2 regions of the Vibrio kasasachensis genome follow, and region 2 is predicted to be linked to the other one. Evidence: riboswitches for the same ligand, from Rfam matches in the RefSeq annotation. Region 2 holds a riboswitch; the other holds the start of a gene.

Region 1 (9,847 bases), on a different contig from region 2:
CCCAAAGCACAACCAAGATGTATTCAACCAGTTTCAAACCGACTATCGCCTCTCGAGATAATTGAATGTTAGGATTGCGTCAACTCTTAATAATATCAATTAGACAGATATGGATATCAATAAAAGCCACTGGAATGAAATAACACCTTTCAATAAAAAAATCATATCTAGCCTAATTTTTGCTGGTTTTTTCCTCAATATTTTAATATTGGTAGTTCCAATATATAGTCTACAGGTATTTGATCGTGTTCTGACGAGCCGAAGCCTTGATACACTATTTCTAATCAGTGGCATTGTTTTTTTTCTGCTCTTTATTCAAGCTGCACTCGATATTTTAAAAAATCGCTACTTACATATCAAATCAGCCAAACTCGATGCATTGCTCTCTGGGCAGTTATTTGCAGCATCGGCTTACAGCTCAACCAACGCGACGCTACGAGATGTGAAAGAGGTAAAATCATTTATGATTTCCCCTGCTTTTTCTCTCCCATTCGACATCATTTGGACGCCCATTTTCCTTAGCGTAATGTTTATATTGCACCCCATCGTTGGCATCGTCGGGTTATCCGCAATTACTTTAGTTACTGGGTTAGCACTTTTCATCCACAAAGCAAAAGCCAACCAAACAACCGAAGCGCAAGTAATGAATAGCGCTTGCAAGAATGCCAGCGATCAAGCCAGCAATCACACTGAATCCGTAAAGGCACAATATTTAACCGAAGGGTTACGAGCCCAGTTCCAACACCTAACCGCAGAACGAGTCTGGCACGATTTACAACTAGGTCTCACTTCCAGCACTCTCACTGCTATCGCTAAATGCTTACGCTTTACTTTGCAAATGGCGATCATGGGTATTGGCGCATGGTTGGTTATAGGGAACAGCATGACCGCAGGTGGGATTATTGCAGGTTCAATACTCATGTCTCGCGCCTTACAACCACTAGAACAGTTACCAAGTACATTGCAAGGTTGGCGCAGTGCGATGGAGGCTAATTCACGCTTGTCCCAGTACTTTTCTACATTAGAACAATCACAGAACACAACCGACTTTAGCGAAGTAAAAGGCTGTTTGCACATTGATAGCTTATCTTGGTATCCACCTAAGGCGAAGTTGCCATTACTAAAAAATCTTCGCTTTAAGCTCGAAGCAGGTAATCGTGTGATGCTGATGGGGTCAAGCGGTAGTGGTAAATCAGTGTTGTGCAAATTACTGGTAAATCTGTATCAGCCTAGTTCAGGCAATGTGAACATTGATGGTGCTCGCTTGCCTCAATGGAACCCAAACCAACTGAAATACGTTTTAGGTTATGTCCCTCAGCGCATCGACTTTGTAACGGGTTCAATCAAACAAAACATTGCCCATTTTGAGCCACAGTTAACGGATTCTCAAGTCATCGCAGCGGCAAACTCAATTGGCATCCATCAAGATATTATTAAACTTCCCGATGGGTACAACACCATCATCGGTAGGAATGGGCTCCCTCTCTCGGCCGGATTGGAAAAAGGGATCGCCATCGCTAGAGCACTCTACTATTGCCCAAAGATTCTAGTCCTTGATGAAGCTGACGCCAATCTAGACAACGAAAGACTAACAGCCTTGCAGGCTCTACTTGAACAACTCCGTAAAGACAAGGTTGCAGTGGTCATGGTTTCACACAATAAAGAGCTGATTGCACACGTTGATTGGGTTGTTCAACTCGAAAATGGTGAAATCATCACCGCTTATAAAGCGGATCAAGCAGTAAAAGTACACAATATAAAACAGGCGGCATCCAATGGCAGATAGGCAGTTCCACTCTATAGATGAACAAGGTATTCATTACCATGATAAGCGCCATCTCTCTTTCGCTACTGGCTTAGCTCTGAAACTTGCCTTCGGTAGTGTGCTATTAATGTTCGGAGTCTTTCTCATATGGGCATCGGTGGCAAAACTTAGCAGTGCCGCTATTGCGCCCGGTGTCATTATCGTCGAATCAAAAAGAAAGCCAATCCAACATTTAGAAGGTGGCATCGTTGAAAGCATTCATGTTGCCGACGGTCAATTTGTTGAACAAGGTCAATTACTTATCACTCTAAATTCCTCTAGAGCACAAGCACAACTATTTGGGTTAAGAGCAAAATGGCAAAGTGAAACTGCACGCCTGAATCGACTTCACGCAGAATTACTCGGGAAGAAAAGCATCTCTTTTGATAAACATTTACTTGAATTTGAATCTGATACCCACGTACAAAATGTTCTAGAGACGCAAAATCAACTATTCACGAAACGTCGCTCTCTGCGTGATGGTGAAGATAAAGTTTTGGATGGTAAAACGGCGCAAGCACACCTTGATTTGCAAGGGTTAAAAAAACGTTATCAAGCAGACCAACAAGCTCTGGTTTATTTAACCGAGCAATTAGAGATGCATGAAACCTTGTTGAAAACAGGCAACACATCGAAGTCTAAAATGCTTGATTTGAAACGAGAGTACACCAAGTTAAACGGTAATTTGGCTGAACTCGAGTCAAAAATTCATCGCGCACATCGCTCAATTTCAGAAGCTGAACTACAAGACAGCAACGCCGATTTCGATTATGCCAAGCAGCTTGGTGAAGAAATACAACAACTCGAAAAATCGATTCGTGAAACTGACGAAGCCATGATCGAAGCACAACAAGTTCTAACACGGATTGAGATACGCGCCCCTCAATCAGGCGTGGTGGTTGGCTTAGCGATTTTCTCTAAACAATCAGTGATCAGCGCTGGCGAAAAAATCATGGAAATTGTGCCCCAACAAGATCAGCTCGTAGTTGAAGCGCTTGTGCAACCAGAAGATATTGATGTAGTGCATATTGGGCTCGATACAGAAGTTCGCTTAACAGCATACAACTTCAGGCGCACCCCGCCAGTTAGAGGGAAACTAGTACATATTTCGGCAGACCGCATTACAGATCAAGCTTCCGGATCATCAGCGTACTTAGCGCAAATCAAACTCAATCAAGAAGATCTGGCGCGTCTGAAACAGGTCACATTACATCCCGGAATGCCAGCTGAAGTCATGATTTTGCTCAATAAGCAAACTCCGTTGGACTATTTACTTAATCCACTTTCGGTTAGTACATACAAAGCAATGAGAGAAATTTAGTTTATACCCAAGTGACTTCAAGATGCAGGATTCAGAGCCTTGTCACTGGTACCAGTTTAAGGAAAATAACGACGTGGAATAGCCATCTATTTCCGAGTTGTTTGACGAAAAAATGGTTCCAGTGACAGGCTCCCGAAGGGCGAGTTTGTTAGGTTCGCAGATTACGTTATCGATTCTTAATTTAGAGCGACTAGATTTGCAAATCGACGCCTTGCCTGCAAACCTAACAACTCTCGCTGAACTAAGCATCTTGAGGTGACTTGGGTATAGGGCATAACTGAGACCAAAGCCCTTTAAGTACCAATTCCGGTCTCAAATTCATAACAGAGTGAAAAAGCCAAACTTATCGCGAGGTAAGGACGGAAAGCTGCAGATCTCAAAATATTGAGATGGCTGAGCTGCCTCACATTAATCATCAGATTGATAGAGGAAACCTTCATGACGTCTAAGCACGTAAAAACTGAACAAATTGAAAACCGAGTCGACTTAATAGATAGAGAACCAGTAGAAACTGGCGCACCATCTGTCGAGCTCTATGGAAAAAGCTACAACCCTATTTCACAGCATGATGCGGTAGATAATGTTGTTAACAGTGGCGACGGCAATGATCTAATACTACTTAATTCCGAAGAATTTGAAGTTCATGCCGGTGAAGGCAATGACATTGTCAATGCCGGTGAAGGTGATGATGTCGTTTTTGGTAACAGTGGCAATGATGTCTTAATCGGCGACGATTTCGGACGTCACGTCACTTACGATCATGCTGGTCAAGCGATTATCGATTTTAGCGATGCGACAGCAGCAGATCTTAGTTTAGCCAAAGTGTATAACCCTGATGGTACAGAAGCAGCCTTGTATGAAAAACATGGCGCGTATGGCGTGCTAGGTAATGAAGAAAGTGGTCGAGGTGGTCAGATTGGTTACAGTTTTGACGATGACGGAAGCAAAGGCGATCGAGCTGGAGCATCTGAAGTTTTTTCTGTTTCTTTAGAAGAGAACAGCTACGCGGCGAAAGTTTCTATTGGTCGACTGTTTAAAGATGAAGGTAAAGCCGAAGGCTCATATGTCAAAGAGATCAATGAAGTAGGCGTATGGACGGTATTGCGTGATGGCATCGTTGTCGAACACGGTTACTTTACCGTTGAAGAATTCGACCAAGCCACTCTAGACGCTTATGGATTGGATCCTGCAAAAGATAATCTAAAAGTTCTGCAAGAAGGCAATGGTCGTTCAAACGGTGAATTTGTCATTGAACCAGACGATGTAGGCTTTGTCGCATTTGATGAGATTCAATTCTCTGCTGCTATTGGTCACTTCGATAAAGGACGTGACCGACTGGATTCAAGTGACTTTTTGGTTGGCGAAGTAGAGTATCTTACACTAGAAGCTGACGGTACGAGCAATGACGATACCCTCTTCGGCGGTAACGATAACGACGTGCTATTAGGTGGTATCGGTGATGATATCCTTTTCGGCGATGACCGATATGCATTTGAAGATGGAAGCTCGCTTGATTTGAGTGCGGCGCGCGCTTATAACCCTTCAATAAAATCAGGGGAAATCAGCACCGCGGACGGTAGCATCGGTGTAGAAGGCAACCAAGAATCCGGCAAAGCTGATCAATTAGGTTATACCTATTATGAAACAACCAAGAAAGGCGAATCGGAATCACTCTCTTATGATTTACCTGAACAGCAAAGTGCTGCGCGTGTAACCATTGACAAGCTTTACGCAGATGAAGCTTTTAACGGTAGCAATGAAGTCGGTATGTGGACGGTATTAAGTGCAGGCACAGTTATCGCTACTGGTTATTTCACCGCAAAAGATATTGATCAAAACACTCGTGAAACACACGGTATTGAACTAACCGACAACATCAAAGTTCTGCATAACGAAAATGGTTCTATTGATGACGGATACTTCGACATCACTCCAGAAGACACCAACGGTCAGAGTTTCGATCAAATAGTCTTTGAAGCCGCTGACGGAATATTTGATCGAACTGGGCAAGAACGCTGGGATTCAAGCGATTACTTCATCAAAGAAATCACCGTAATCGACAGTGATTCACTCGTTGGTCGTAATGAAGGCAACGACTGGTTAGATGGTGGTGAAGGTAATGACCGCCTACAAGGCGGATATGGTCAAGATGTATTAATTGGTGGTAGCGGCAATGACATTTTACTTGGCGACTTTGCTCAAGCGACTGATTTAGCAACCAGTACTAAAGAAACCGTAACCGAAGCGGTTGCACTCAACCCTGATGGCTCAATGACCGATCTAACCGACACTGATCGTGGCGTTGGTATAGCGGGCAACCAAGAAAGTGGGCAGTCTGCTCAAATTGGTTACAGTTTCATTGAAAGCAAGGAATCCGGCGATGTTGGAGATCAATCAGAAACACTCTGTCTTTTTGTTGACCAAGACACGGTAGCTGCTGATGTTTCTGTCAATCGCCTATTTGCCGACGAAGCATTTAATGGTGCCAATGAAGTCGGTATCTGGACAGTGTTCGACCACGGTGTTGAAGTGGCGCGAGGTTATTTCAGTGCTGGAGATATTGATCCGCAAACAATGGCAACCTATGGCATTGATCCCGATAGCGATAACATCAAAATATTAGATAATGGTAACGGTGAACACAGCGGTCAATTCTCTATCTCACCGATTGACACAGATAACGCCAGCTTTAATGAAATTCAGTTGTCTGCAGCCCCTGGCACCTTCGACAAGACGAGTTTCGGCGCTCTTGATTCAAGTGATTATTTTGTAAATGCTGTAGAAACTTACCAAATGGATGACCTATTAGTCGGCGGAACGGGTGATGATCTACTCGCAGGTGGTAAATGGCTTGATGTCGTCGATGGTGGCGAAGGCAATGATGTCATTCTTGACAATGGCAACGACTTTGTTGATGGCGGGAATGGCTTTGATGTTGTGGTAGCGGCAGATGCAAGCTTCGATAGTTCATTTAATCTATCCATCGAAAATGCCAAGCATGGTGTTGATTTTGAATTAACCAGTTCATCTAAACTGCAAAATGTTGAGATGGCTGTAGGTAGTTCAATGCACGACTCATTGCTGCTGGATTTAGATGTAGTCGGAAATTCCATTCAGACATTAGACGGCGGATCATCTGATGCATTCCTTGCCCTTGGTATTGAAGAGTTTGCTTTAACTAACAATGACTACCATGTAGCAGATAGTAAAACTCTCTCTTTGAATGATCTCGACCCTACCGTTGCCGATCAACTAAGTCAGTTCGGTGCAACGGGCGAAATTTACAGCTACACCTTTGCAAACGGTAGTGACACTGTCTCGGTTCTTAGCGACGTTTCTTGGGACAATGTTGAAACTGAATACGGCGTATAACGCCCAATAATAAAAAAGACCGGAGCAAATACTCCGGTCTTTTTTTTATAAATGTATCAACGAATTAGATGTTGATGAAACCAGCTTCGACAGCAGGGTTCACTTCTGCTTCATAATCAACACCTTCAACACCAAAACCGAATAACTTCAAGAACTCTTCTTTGTACTCAACGTAATCGGTTAACTCTTTCAAGTTCTCACTGGTCACTTGCGGCCAGAGATTACGACAATGTTGCTGAATGTCTTCACGTAGCTCCAAGTCATCTAAACGTAGACGGTTTTGATCATCCACTTCAGGTGCACTGCCATCATCTTGGTAAAGACGCTGACTAAACATACGGAAGATCTGCTCCATACAACCTTCATGTACACCTTCTTGGCGCATTTTCTTAAATACCATTGCAATGTACAGTGGCATTACCGGAATAGCTGAACTTGCTTGCGTCACAACAGATTTCAATACCGCAACATTCGCAGAGCCACCTTTCGCGCCTAGCATCTCATCAAGTACTGTCGCTGCACGGTCTAGGTCCATCTTCGCTTTACCTAGCGCACCATCCCAGTAAATAGGCCAAGTTAGCTCAGTACCGATGTAGCTGTACGCGACCGTTTTACAACCGTCAGCCAAAACTCCAGCGTCTGCTAGCGCATTGACCCACAATTCCCAGTCTTCACCACCCATTACAGTGATAGTGTCTTGAATTTCTTGCTCGGTAGCAGGCTCAACACTTGCTTCGATGATGATATCTTTATTGGTATCAACAGCAGTCGCAGTGTAAGTCTGACCGATAGGTTTTAGAGCTGAGCGAATTAACTCACCACTTTCTGGCATTTTACGTACTGGCGAAGCCAATGAGTAAACGACCATATCGATTTGACCAAGATCTTGCTTAATAAGATCAATGGCTTTTTGTTTAGCTTCATTAGAGAAAGCATCGCCATTTAGGCTTTTTGCATACAGACCAGCTTCACCGGCTAGCTTGTCAAAAGCTGCGGCATTGTAGAAACCTGCAGTACCCGTTCTCTTCTCAGTGCCTTCTTTTTCGAAGAACACACCAATGGTTGATGCGCCACCGCCAAATGCAGCTGCAACACGAGAAGACAAACCGTAGCCACTTGAAGAACCAATAACAAGTACACGCTTAGGTGCATTTTTGATTGGACCTTGCGCTTTGGTGTAGGCAATTTGTTCTTTTACGTTAGCTTCACAACCCACAGGGTGTGTTGTGGTACAGATAAATCCACGAATTCTAGGTTTGATGATCATATTCAACTTCCTTTAAAAATCTTCGCTAGGATAAAAGTTTCAACGGCAAATCTCATTAAGTTTCTTAAAAATAGCCCCAGAAATGCAAGTGGTTGGAGCTGTTTCAAGCAAAAAATAGGCATAAATACGAAAAAGGCACCATCAAAGGTGCCTTTCAAATCAAGTGGGATAGCCAACGGTATAAATTGATAATTCAAAACATTGGCTAAAAACCGCTAAGCTACACTGTTTAGTTTGGGTTTACGTACCACTTCACCGGTCCTAACTTCACTAAAGTCATGGCTAAAATTGTCCACCTGAATCGCTTGATAGCGCAACTTGTCAGCGGCAAGCACTTGCTCAATTTCTTGCTCATTTAGCACGCCAGCTTCCTTAGCTTCAGCTAACCTATCAGCAAGAAGCCCTTTGCGAGCAACTTTACCTTCTTTCGCTGCCCGATACAGTTTTCGCTCTATACTTTGTACACCATACATTGCGATAAACGCATTCTCCATCAAACCGACACTATCATCAGCGCGCTTGCCGATATAACACAAATGCGTTAAACGATCACGGTGCGATCCTGGTGTCATCAAGCTTTCAGCTAATTTTACCGTCAAGTCATCACTTGGTTTTTGAAAGCGATTCCCTAGTGGGAAAATCACCACTTTCAACAAACGCCCCACTCCTTTATATGGGTAATTTGTAAAGGCTTGTTGTAGAGATTGAGCAGCATGATATAAGCAGTGTTGTACTGCATAGTGCACGTAATCTAGATCTTGCTGCTGACGACCATCATCCTCGTACTTTTTCAATCCCGCAGATGCCATGTATAAATACGCTAACACATCGCCTAATCTGGCCGAAATCATCTCTTTTCGCTTCAAGTCACCACCCAATGTCAACATGGCAAAGTCCGCACTAACTGCCAGTGCTCGGCTCATACGAGTTAGATCTTGGTAATAATGTTGAGTGGCTCCACTCATGTTGGCTTTAATTAAGCGAGACCCAGTTAATGCAGCGCCAAATGCTCCTAAACTATTTTTACTCGCATGCCCAACATGCTTGAACAACAATTTATCAAAATCTTCCGCTGCTTGAGTCTGATCTGGGTTTGCTGCCGCTTCCATCTCTTTCAACACATATGGATGGCAACGAGTAGCACCTTGACCAAATATCATCAGGTTACGGGTCAGAATGTTTGCTCCCTCCACCGTGATGGCAACCGGAATACCGAGATAATGTTTGGCTAGATAATTCATTGGGCCATCTTGAATAGCACGTCCGGCATGGATATCCATCGAATCGTTTAATATAGTACGGGCCATTTCAGTCATATGGTACTTAGCAATCGCTGTGACGATGCCGGGTTTCTCTTTAAGGTCAAGTGAGGTGGTAGTTAAAGTGCGTGTTGCTTCCAATAGATAAGTTAACCCACCTATCCGTCCGAGCGCTTCTGCCACACCTTCAAACTTACCTATCGACATACCAAACTGTTTACGAACATAAGCGTAAGCACCCGTAGTACGCGCTGTAAGATGACCAATAGCCGAGCCTAATGCAGGTAAGGAAATACCACGCCCTGCCGACAAACATTCCACCAGCATACACCAACCTTTACCCGCGTATTCTTCACCACCAATCAACCAGTCCATCGGAATAAACACATCATTACCGCGTGTCGGACCGTTCATGAATGCTAAGCCTAACGGATCATGGCGGTCACCTAACTCAACCCCTTGATGATCTGCTGGAATAAGGGCACATGTAATGCCAATGTCTTCTTTATCGCCCAATAAAGCATCTGGGTCTTTCAGTTTAAACGCCAAGCCCAAGACAGTAGCAACCGGTGCGAGTGTAATGTATCGCTTATTCCAAGAAAGTCGGATACCGAGTACCTGTTCACCTTGGTGTTCCCCCATACACACCACACCTTCATCGGGAATACCGCCAGCGTCAGAGCCCGCTTCTGGTCCTGTTAAAGCAAAACAGGGAATGTCAGTACCATCAGCTAAACGAGGTAACCAGTAGTCTTTTTGCTCTTGTGTACCATAGTGAGAGATCAATTCACCCGGCCCCAATGAGTTCGGTACCATCACAGTGA
Region 2 (9,847 bases):
CACTCCTTACAAAGTGCGCCAGCTTTCGATAGGGGACGTTACAGTGTATGCCATTGAATGCGATCAGTATTTCGCACGAGGTGATATGTATTCTGAGTACAATCAAGCCTATCCAGATAATGGCGAACGCTTCTCGTTCTTTAGCGCGGCATGCCTCGACATGCTGCCTAAATTGGAATTTAAGCCAGACATTATCCATGCCAATGATTGGCATACTGGGTTTGTGCCATACCTGCTTAAGCATCGCTATGCGGAACACCCATTTTTTGACCATACCAAAAGCGTAATATCGATTCACAATGCTGTATTTAAGGGCGTGTTCAGTTTCGATGAGTTGCCAACGTTGCCTGAAATGCAAGGGCGCTATGCACCTGATGCGGCAGTCAGTGCTACCCATGTAACGATGCTTAAAGCGGGTGTAATGACGGCAGACAAAATTAACGCTGTTAGCCCTACATATGCAGAAGAGCTCAAAACTGAGCTGGGTAGCCACGGTATGGCGAAGGAGTTTCGCGCTCGGGAACATGACTTAGTCGGTATACTGAATGGTTGCGATTATGGTGATTGGAATCCGGCTATCGATGATTTTCTTCCAACAACATACTATGCAGAAATGCAAAGTATGTTGGCGGGCAAGGGCGTGTGCAAACAAGCGCTTCAACAGCGCGTAGGCTTACCGACGAACGATCTTGCGGTGTATGGCATGGTTTGTCGCCTAACGAGCCAGAAGGGCGTACATTATTTGCTGCCAATTCTAGAGCGCTTTCTTAAATTGGATGCACAACTGGTTATTGTTGGCACGGGTGACCCAATTTTAGCCACTCAATTGGCGGAAATAGCGGCCTGCCATAGCGACAAGTTCGCATTTGTTGAAGCGTATAGCAATGAGCTTGCACACTTGGTTGAGGCGGGGGCTGATTTCTTCTTAATGCCGTCTGAATTTGAACCTTGTGGTCTAAATCAAATATATAGTATGGCTTATGGCACCTTGCCTATTGTGCGAGCGGTCGGTGGATTGAAAGACAGTGTGGTTGATTATGATGTTGCCCCTGAAATCGCCACTGGGTTCAGTTTTCTAAATCCAGAACCAATCGAGCTTCTTAGCGTGATGCAGCGATCTTTATTGTTCTATGTACAGCAAAGAGAAGAGATGGCACGAGTACAACTGTACGCAATGCAGCAACAATTTTGCTGGAAACGAGCTGCGGAAGAGTACTTAGCTTTGTATCGAAGTGCACTCAGTTAAAAGAGAGGTTCATAAAAAGGCATCAACTGATGTCTTTTTTTTACACTTTTCTCATCTCAAATACTTATAAATGATGTAATCTCAGTTGAGGTGAAGCAACTTTGTGGTAGGCTTCTTTTTCTTAAGTAGTATTAATTTTAATAGCATAAAAGAGTAATGCCTTGCTGTTTCATAAAACCTATCTTCATCCGACTAGTACAGAATGGGTTGTTTTCGTTCATGGTGCTGGTGGCAGTTCATCGATCTGGTTCAAGCAGATAAAAGCTTATAAAACGCACTTCAATTTATTGTTGATTGACTTACGTGGGCATGGCAAATCGAACCAGTTACTTAAAGAGATTATGGCGAGTCGCTATACCTTTAAAGCCGTTACCCTCGATATTTTGCAAGTTTTAGATCATCTTAAAATTCAATCTGCTCACTTTGTCGGTATGTCATTAGGGACTATCATTGTGCGTAATGTGGCTGAGTTGGCTGCGGAGCGTGTTAAGTCAATGGTGTTAGGTGGCGCGGTAACGCGTTTGAATACCCGTTCGCAGTTGTTGGTAACGGTTGGTAACGCCTGTAAGCATATATTGCCCTACATGTGGTTATACAGCTTGTTTGCCTATATTGTCATGCCGCAGAGCACGCAAAAACAGTCCCGGCATCTATTTATTCGGGAAGCAAAGAAGTTATGCCAACAAGAGTTTAAGCGTTGGTTCAGGCTTGCGTCTGAAGTGAACCCCTTGATGCGTTACTTCAAAGATAAAGAGTTACCGATCCCAACACTGTATTTAATGGGCGATCGTGACTATATGTTTATCCAGCCAGTTAAAGAAATGGTGCAAGTGCATAGACAAAGTCAATTACTCGAAATCGCTAATTGTGGTCATGTGTGTAACATAGAGCGCCCAGATGAGTTCAACCAGCATTCTATTCGTTTTATTCAGCAACAGATAAGCTAGATCCACACTGCCAACATAAAGCGAACTGACCTTCGTTTATTTCATTGCACACTGGGCATCGCCAAGATTGCTCGGTGTGTGGTTGTTCAAACTGCTCAATCAAGTGCATCGCTTGTTGTTTTTTGCCTTCCTCCAATAGCCATACGTGTGGTGCGCTCGCTTCACCAAATGGCACCTCTCCTTGTAAGCCAAAAATGCCTTCACCGCGCACCTCACACTTGATGTCGTATGAACGTAAAAGCTCACAGACGATGTGAGCTTGAGGAGGATTGTTCGCGCTGTATATCTTCAAGACGCTTCTCCATTTTGTGCATCATTTTGAGATTGCGGTGAACGCTTGAATTTTGTCATCAACCATTTAGCGACAATTGGGAATAATCCAAGTAGTGCAAATGAAATGAGTACAGAAGGTGAAACGATACCGGATAGGCTGTCAATTTGTGCCAATTGTGTACCTGCATTGAGGTAAACCGCCGTACCAGGCAGCATGCCAATTTGGCTGACAAGATAAAACCGCGCTGTTGATATTGGCGTTAGCCCCATTAATAGATTGATTAAGAAGAATGGGAATACAGGAATAAGGCGTAACGAAAATAGATAGAATGCGCCATCTTTTGCAACGCCTTGGTTTATCGAGTTCAACTTATCACCAAATTTGCTTTGTACCCAATCACGAAGTAGGAAACGGCTGCTTAGGAAAGCAATTGTTGCACCTAATGTACTAGCAAATGAAACGAGCAGTAGGCTGCTCCAAAAACCAAATAGAGCAGCGCCAAGTAAGGTGACAACCGCCGCGCCAGGAATAGAAAATGCGGCGATTGCAACATAGGCAAAAAAGTAGCTCAGGGCTGCGAGTACGAAGTTCTGTTCGATAAATGCACTCAGTGCAGCTTGTTGGGCTTTGGCATTAGTCAGCGTAAGTTGATCACCAAATTGCGTGATCAGCAGGGCAATTAACGCGACGAGAAATACTCCGATAACAAGCTTCTTATTCATTTTTTTCTCCTGAACTTGATGTTCATTTACTATCTTGTTGAATAAGAACCGTAAAGCCAACGAAAACTTTCAAAAAAAAACCAGCGATTATCGCTGGCTTAGAGTTTAGTTATGCAACCTTGAAAGTAATTCATCCCGACGAGATTGCGGAACCACTGACCAGTGTGTTCCTTTTATTGCACCTTCAAGCGACCACAATAGCTCAAGGCTTATTTCACTAACGTGTGACTCTCGAATAGCCTTGTAAGCTTCAAGAGAGCCAGTTTGTTCGAGTTGCTTAACGTTGTCGATACCGACTTTCTTAAGCATTCGTTCTGTCGCCAGTCGTAAATTGGGTAAATCCTTGATGCGAGTTGGTTTGGCTTCAGCTTGAGTAGACTTTTCGCTTTGTGCTTTAACAAGCGCTTCACGAGCAACTTGCAGTGTTTGGTCACAATCGTCCTGCCATTCTTCACTTAAAGCAAAGTATTTGGTCACAACAGGGAACCCACGCTTGTGATACACGTACGGCTCTAGACCTTGTTGTTTAAACTGCTTAGTGAGTGTGTTGTCGGCACGAATATGAAGTTTGTCGTGTACAACTAGCGCAAACATTGTTTCGTCTGCGAAGATCCCAAACCCACCAAACATAGAGCGAGATTTAATACGACCTAGTGGCTGAAATAGCCTCATTGAGTCTTTAAGTATTGGTTTATCCATTCAGTACTTTCTCGGTGTATGTGTATAATAATACGCCACCAAATCAGGTCCGAGAGAATAGCAGCTAATGCAGAAATCAGGAGAGTAATCCGTTAACGAGTGCATTTCTACCATCGGTAACCCCGCTGCCATACATAATGTTTAGGCCGGTGGCTTTGCGTCCCATCTTTTCAGAATGGTTTGCCCTGTGCGTGACTTAATTTGCTTTGCTAAAGATTAAGATACTTCGACATAGAAGTATTACAACACTATGAGATATTTGTGATCCTAATGCAAGAATTAAGTTGAATGTGAAAAGCAATAGCTGATGTGATGACCATCAGCTATTGTTATAGGAATCATTAGCTTAGTTTATTTTAGCTACTGTAGAGCGTTCAACGATTTCTGGATGCATTTCAAATATTCGTTTGTCGTGTTCTTTATCTTTAATTCGCTCAAGTAAGATTTCAAACGCATTTTTACCGACACGACGTTTTGGTTGGTGAACTGTAGTTAATGGCGGAGAGAAGTACTCAGCCAGTTCAATGTTATCGTAACCAATGACAGACATATCTTCAGGAACACGGATGCCATTTTGCTGTAGGCGGCTCATTAAACCAAGTGCCATCGTATCATTGAAGCAGAAAATTGCGGTAGGGCGCTTATCCATAGCAACGATTTTGTCCGCAGCTAGCACAGCTGTGTCACATTCGAAGTTGCCTTCTAGAATCCAATCTTCGTCCACGGGTAAGTTAGCTTCTGCCATAGCACGCTTGAAGCCTTGAATACGTTCCTGACATGCAGCTTTCTCAAAGTGACCACTTAAACAGGCAATATCGGTGTGACCATGTTTAATTAGGTACTTCGTTGCGAGGTAACCACCTTCTTCTGAGTTGTCGATGATTTTGTCGGCTTGCGAACTTTCAGGACCCCAATCCATGACCACTTTTGGAATATCTTTGTGACGATTAAGCATCTCACTCAATTCTTCAGTGAAATCTGAACACATAACTAAAATACCATCGACACGCTTTTCAGCCAACATACGGACATAGTCACGTTGTTTCTCGTAGATACCACCGGTATTGCACAGAATTAAGGTATAACCTTGGCGATAACAGTAGCTTTCTACACCATCAATCACTTCAGAAAAGAATAAGTTTGTAGATTGAGTAACCAGCATACCAATGGTGCGCGTGCTGTTACATTTCAAACTACGAGCTACGGCACTAGGAGCGTAGTTTAGCTCTTGTACTGCTTCCATTACACGTTCTTGAGTTGTTTCTGCAACAAAGCGAGTTTTGTTAATTACGTGCGAGACTGTTGTTGTTGAAACGCCCGCGAGACGCGCAACATCTTTTATAGTGGCCATAAGGTGTGATCCTATTTATAGTTGCCACCTAGCTATTCACATTCTTGAATAAATTGGCAGGAAGTATTAGAAATACAAAAACCGCTTTTTTACAGCGGTTTGCACTTGATTCATATTTTTTATCGTTTTCGGTTACGATTTTAGACCGCATCGTCGCCAGTAGCAAACGAAAACCTTTTCCCATCAAACGGAAGTCGGATTTTAGTCGGCTTCACCAACAAGATAGTCGCAATCAAGGTTTAGGAATGCAACCAGAAGCGATACAACCGCAGAGTAGAAGCCAAACGAGTCTAAACTTTGGCTCTTTGCTGAGAATTTTGGTACCCAGTTAAGAATATGTTGACGAATAAAGGATTCTTGTTCGATGAGCGCATCATTTAAATGACGCTCCTGCTCAAGTTCATTTGAGCGAATAATCATATTACCTAAGAGGTCGAGTTCGATGGCAATATGGTCAGCAGGTTCATTCATCTCTTTATTGATCGCAACACCGTGTTGAATGAGCAGTGCTTCCATCTCTATCGCGGGTTCATCATGTAATAGACCGCTCTTACCCACATACATAGAGGCATAAGGTAATGCTGATTCCTTGTCTGACTTTAAAAATAAGTCACAAAAATCAGCGGCAAGTTCAAGTTGTCCATCCTCGCGATCGATCTGACGATTTAGCGCGTCAACAAGTCGATCAATTGCGGGTTTTAGTGTTGGGTTTTCACCAAGACCAGCTAGGAAGCTGCGAATTTCAGGGCTTTGATATTGAACTAGTTCTGCCTCTGTAAGCTCTTTGGCAAACAAACTAGAAAACCACCAGTAAATTTCTGCACGCTTTTCATTAAAAGCTTTTAGTTCTTGCATCTGATAATGCTCCAAGTTTTCGTACTGTTAGTATTTTAGCGAAGAAAAATGAATAGCGATAACGCATGTTGTGACTAAATGGGTCAAAAAATGGCAAAATGTTAACAACTAAGCTAGGTTTGTTTTGAATCAATAAAAAATCATCTTTCTTGAGTTTAATATAACAAAGACTAGAAATGTTACGACTTATGAATAGAATACAGTTGAAATTAATTCCTAATGTAAATTAAGTGGTTTAGATGAGCTATCACGTATTAGTTGTAGAAGATGATGCGGTCACTCGCAGTAAGCTAGTTGGCTACTTTCAAAATGAAGGTTACACCGTCAGCGAAGCCGAAAGCGGAGAGCAAGTGCGCAGCATGCTACAAAATCATTCGATCGACTTGGTTATGTTAGACATCAATCTTCCTGGTGAAGATGGTTTGATGTTAACACGAGAACTACGAAGTCAATCGGACATTGGAATTATCCTGGTAACAGGACGCACGGATAGCATTGATAAAATTGTTGGTCTAGAAATGGGCGCAGACGATTATGTGACAAAACCGTTCGAACTTCGCGAACTACTAGTGCGCGTGAAAAACTTGCTGTGGCGTATTTCTGCAGCCCGCAACGCAGGCACTATCGCTGACCAAAAAAATGACACCAATGTTGTCCGTTTTGGTGAGTGGATGTTTGACATTCAACGTCGAGCACTGAGTCGTAATAACGAGCCAGTTAAATTAACCAAAGCAGAATATGAGTTGTTGGTAGCACTATCTTCGTACCCGAATCAAGTTCTTAGTCGCGAACGTATTTTGAACATGATTAGCCATCGAGTAGATGCGCCAAATGACCGTACTATTGATGTTTTGATTCGTCGCATGCGTGCTAAAATGGAGTTTGATCCGAAGAACCCGCAAATTTTTGTGACGGTTCACGGTGAAGGGTATATGTTTGCTGGTGACTAATACATCACTCTGTATTAATAAAAAAACCGAAGCTTAAGCTTCGGTTTTTTTATGTCTCTAATCGAGGACTACACTTTACTTTGTGAAGCTTCGATACTCTTCTCTTCGTAATCTGAAGCCCAGTTGCGTAAGCTTTGCCAAATTCGTCCAAGCGTCTCATGCCAGTAGCGCTCAGTTTGTTCCAGATAAATCGCTTTTGGCGTGTATTTACTCCAGAACTGATTGATTTGGTCCTGTGCTAGATAGTTAGTTGGAGCCGGGTAAGGCTCTAATCCTGCCGAGTGAAACTCGTTCAGAGCACGTTTCATATGGCTAGCTGAAGTCACCAATACGACTTCTTTACGTTTTACGAACGCGGCCGCTTGGCGCGCTTCTTCCCATGTGTCTTTGGCGGTTTCCAATAAGATGATGTCCGATTTTGATACGCCAAGTGCTAACGCTACTTTTGCCATCATACGCGCATTGCTTACATCAGTACCGCCGGCATAGCCGGATAAAATGAGCTTTGAACCTGGGTAGATACGCATAATACGAATTCCCTCAGACAAGCGCATCAATGCGGTGCGACTTAACTCCGAAGTCGGTGGGATCTGATCATCCACCACATGCCCACTGCCTAATACCATAACGTAGTCGATGGATTTATCGACGGGCAAAAAAGCGGTGTATTGGCGTTCTAGTGGCATTAATAGACGGGAGGAAAGTGGTTGGAAAGAGATAAGGAAGATGCCAATAAAGGAAAAGAGCACCACAAAACAGCCGGTCTTCTGTTTCCTAGTAAACATAATTAACATTAAGCCCAAAAAGCCTATGATCAGCAGCGCTGGTAAAGGCATGAGCAAAGAAGAGAAGACTTTTTTCAGCTCAAACATACTTAAATAGTCCGAAAAAACACCAGTTGATTATAAATTAAGAGAATCCCTCTTTATATCTGCCTTTCTTGTGACAGAATAGCAGCACGATTAGACATGATAACTCAAGCCGCCGTGACTGAAGACCGTAATTTCGACGATATTGCCCACAAATTTGCAAAAAACATTTATGGTTCTGACAAAGGTGAGATTCGCCAAGTAATTGTTTGGCAAGATCTTGAACAAGCTCTCGCCATGCTACAGAGTGACCAACGTTGCCTAGAAGTACTTGATGCTGGCGGTGGTCTTGCACAAGTGTCGCAAAAAATAGCCAAGCTCGGACATCAAGTTGCGTTATGTGACCTATCTTCTGAAATGCTGCAGTTGGCAAAACAGGATATTGAAACTAATGGTCTGCTTGACAACTATCGCTTGATTCACTCTCCCGTGCAGGAGATTGCCAATCATATGGAAACTGCTGTGGATTTGGTTATGTTCCATGCAGTGATGGAGTGGTTAGTTGATCCTAAGGCGGCATTGGAAACAGTGTTAGATCAAGTAAAACCGGGTGGTATTGCCTCGGTGATGTTTTATAACCAGCATGGGTTAGTTTATAAAAATGTCGTATGTGGCAACCTTCCTCATGTGTTGAAGGGCATGCCTCACCGCAAACGTTTTAAGCTACAACCGCAAAAAGGTTTAGTCCCCGAAGACGTGTATAAGTGGATTGAAAACGCAGGCTATGAGATCTGCGGTAAATCTGGCATTCGCTGTTTCAGTGATTACATTGGTAATCAATTGTATATGGGCGACTATCAGTTTGAAGATGTATTGGCACTTGAAGAAAAATTTTGTCGTCAAGAGCCTTACCTCTCATTAGGTCGATACATTCATGTATGGGCAAAAAAGAAAGATAAATAGGAATAACAATGAGTGAGATGACTCTCAACGTTGCTGAGCAACCTATCGACGAATTGGTTGGTTGGGTAAAGCAGCACGATTTCTCATTGAATCTAACCAGCGAAAGACTAGCTTTTCTTATCGCAATTGCGGTATTAAGCAATGAAAGATTTGATGAAGAATTGGGTGAAGGTGAGCTCCATGATGCGTTTACCATCGTCACTCGATTATTTGAAGATACCGGCGAAGCGTCGGCATTTCGTGCCAACAACGCGATAAACGAGATGGTGAAACAGCGTCTAATTAGCCGCTTTGCCAGTGAAGTGACAGATGGTGCAAGTATTTACCGTTTGTCACCTTTAGCGATTGGCATTACAGATTATTACGTCCGTCACCGTGAATTTTCTAAGCTTAAACTATCGATTCAACTATCGATGGTCGCAGATGAGATGGCGAAAGCTATTGAAGCGGCGCAAAAGGGTGGCACACCAGGACACTGGAAAAAGAATGTATATGGGGTACTAAAATACTCAGTTGGTGAGATCTTCGATCAGATCGATCTCAACCAGCGCGTAATGGATGAACAGCAACAGACGGTAAAAACCCAAATTGCAGAACTGTTAAACAAAGATTGGCGTGAAGCAATTAATAACTGTGAAGCACTTCTTTCAGAAACATCCACGACGTTGCGCGAGCTGCAAGATACTTTGCAAGCGGCAGGTGACGAGCTGCAAACCCAAATTCTTGATATTCAAGAGTTGGTGTACGGTGATGATGAACTTGAGTTCATTGAAGAAACTTTGTTTGGGCTCCAGATGAAGCTAGACCGAATCACTCGTTGGGGTCAACAAGCGATTGACCTTTGGATTGGTTATGACAGGCATGTGCACAAGTTCATCCGTACCGCGATCGATATGGATAAGAACCGTGCCTTTAGCACGCGTCTGCGTCAATCAATGAAAGACTACTTCGATATGCCTTGGCATCTCACGTACGCTGATGCAGAGCGTTTGAATGACCTGCGTGATGAAGCACTTGTGCTGCGTGATGAT

The links. Region 2 has a riboswitch for cyclic di-GMP ahead of L4C38_RS13225 (TfoX/Sxy family DNA transformation protein). Riboswitches for the same ligand answer to the same signal wherever they lie in the genome.
Region 1: it holds a riboswitch for cyclic di-GMP, as region 2 does, so the genes downstream of both, L4C38_RS14405 (calcium-binding protein) here and L4C38_RS13225 (TfoX/Sxy family DNA transformation protein) in region 2, are expected to answer to the same signal.

What each region holds. Positions count from the first base shown of each region.
Region 1 covers NZ_JAKJTB010000017.1:27,102-36,948, reverse strand. The annotation lists gene L4C38_RS14415 (type I secretion system permease/ATPase) at 110-1,786, shown strand; gene L4C38_RS14410 (HlyD family type I secretion periplasmic adaptor subunit) at 1,776-3,125, shown strand; cyclic di-GMP riboswitch class I at 3,452-3,531, shown strand; gene L4C38_RS14405 (calcium-binding protein) at 3,564-6,497, shown strand; gene fabV (enoyl-ACP reductase FabV) at 6,562-7,764, opposite strand; gene L4C38_RS14395 (acyl-CoA dehydrogenase) at 7,980-9,847, opposite strand, start outside.
Region 2 covers NZ_JAKJTB010000015.1:98,891-108,737, forward strand. The annotation lists gene glgA (glycogen synthase GlgA) at 1-1,246, shown strand, start outside; gene L4C38_RS13210 (alpha/beta fold hydrolase) at 1,408-2,193, shown strand; gene L4C38_RS13215 (putative signal transducing protein) at 2,171-2,485, opposite strand; gene L4C38_RS13220 (TVP38/TMEM64 family protein) at 2,482-3,189, opposite strand; gene L4C38_RS13225 (TfoX/Sxy family DNA transformation protein) at 3,295-3,888, opposite strand; cyclic di-GMP riboswitch class I at 4,001-4,083, opposite strand; gene purR (HTH-type transcriptional repressor PurR) at 4,235-5,239, opposite strand; gene torD (molecular chaperone TorD) at 5,441-6,094, opposite strand; gene torR (two-component system response regulator TorR) at 6,334-7,044, shown strand; gene elyC (envelope biogenesis factor ElyC) at 7,113-7,916, opposite strand; gene cmoM (tRNA uridine 5-oxyacetic acid(34) methyltransferase CmoM) at 8,031-8,816, shown strand; gene mukF (chromosome partition protein MukF) at 8,825-9,847, shown strand, end outside.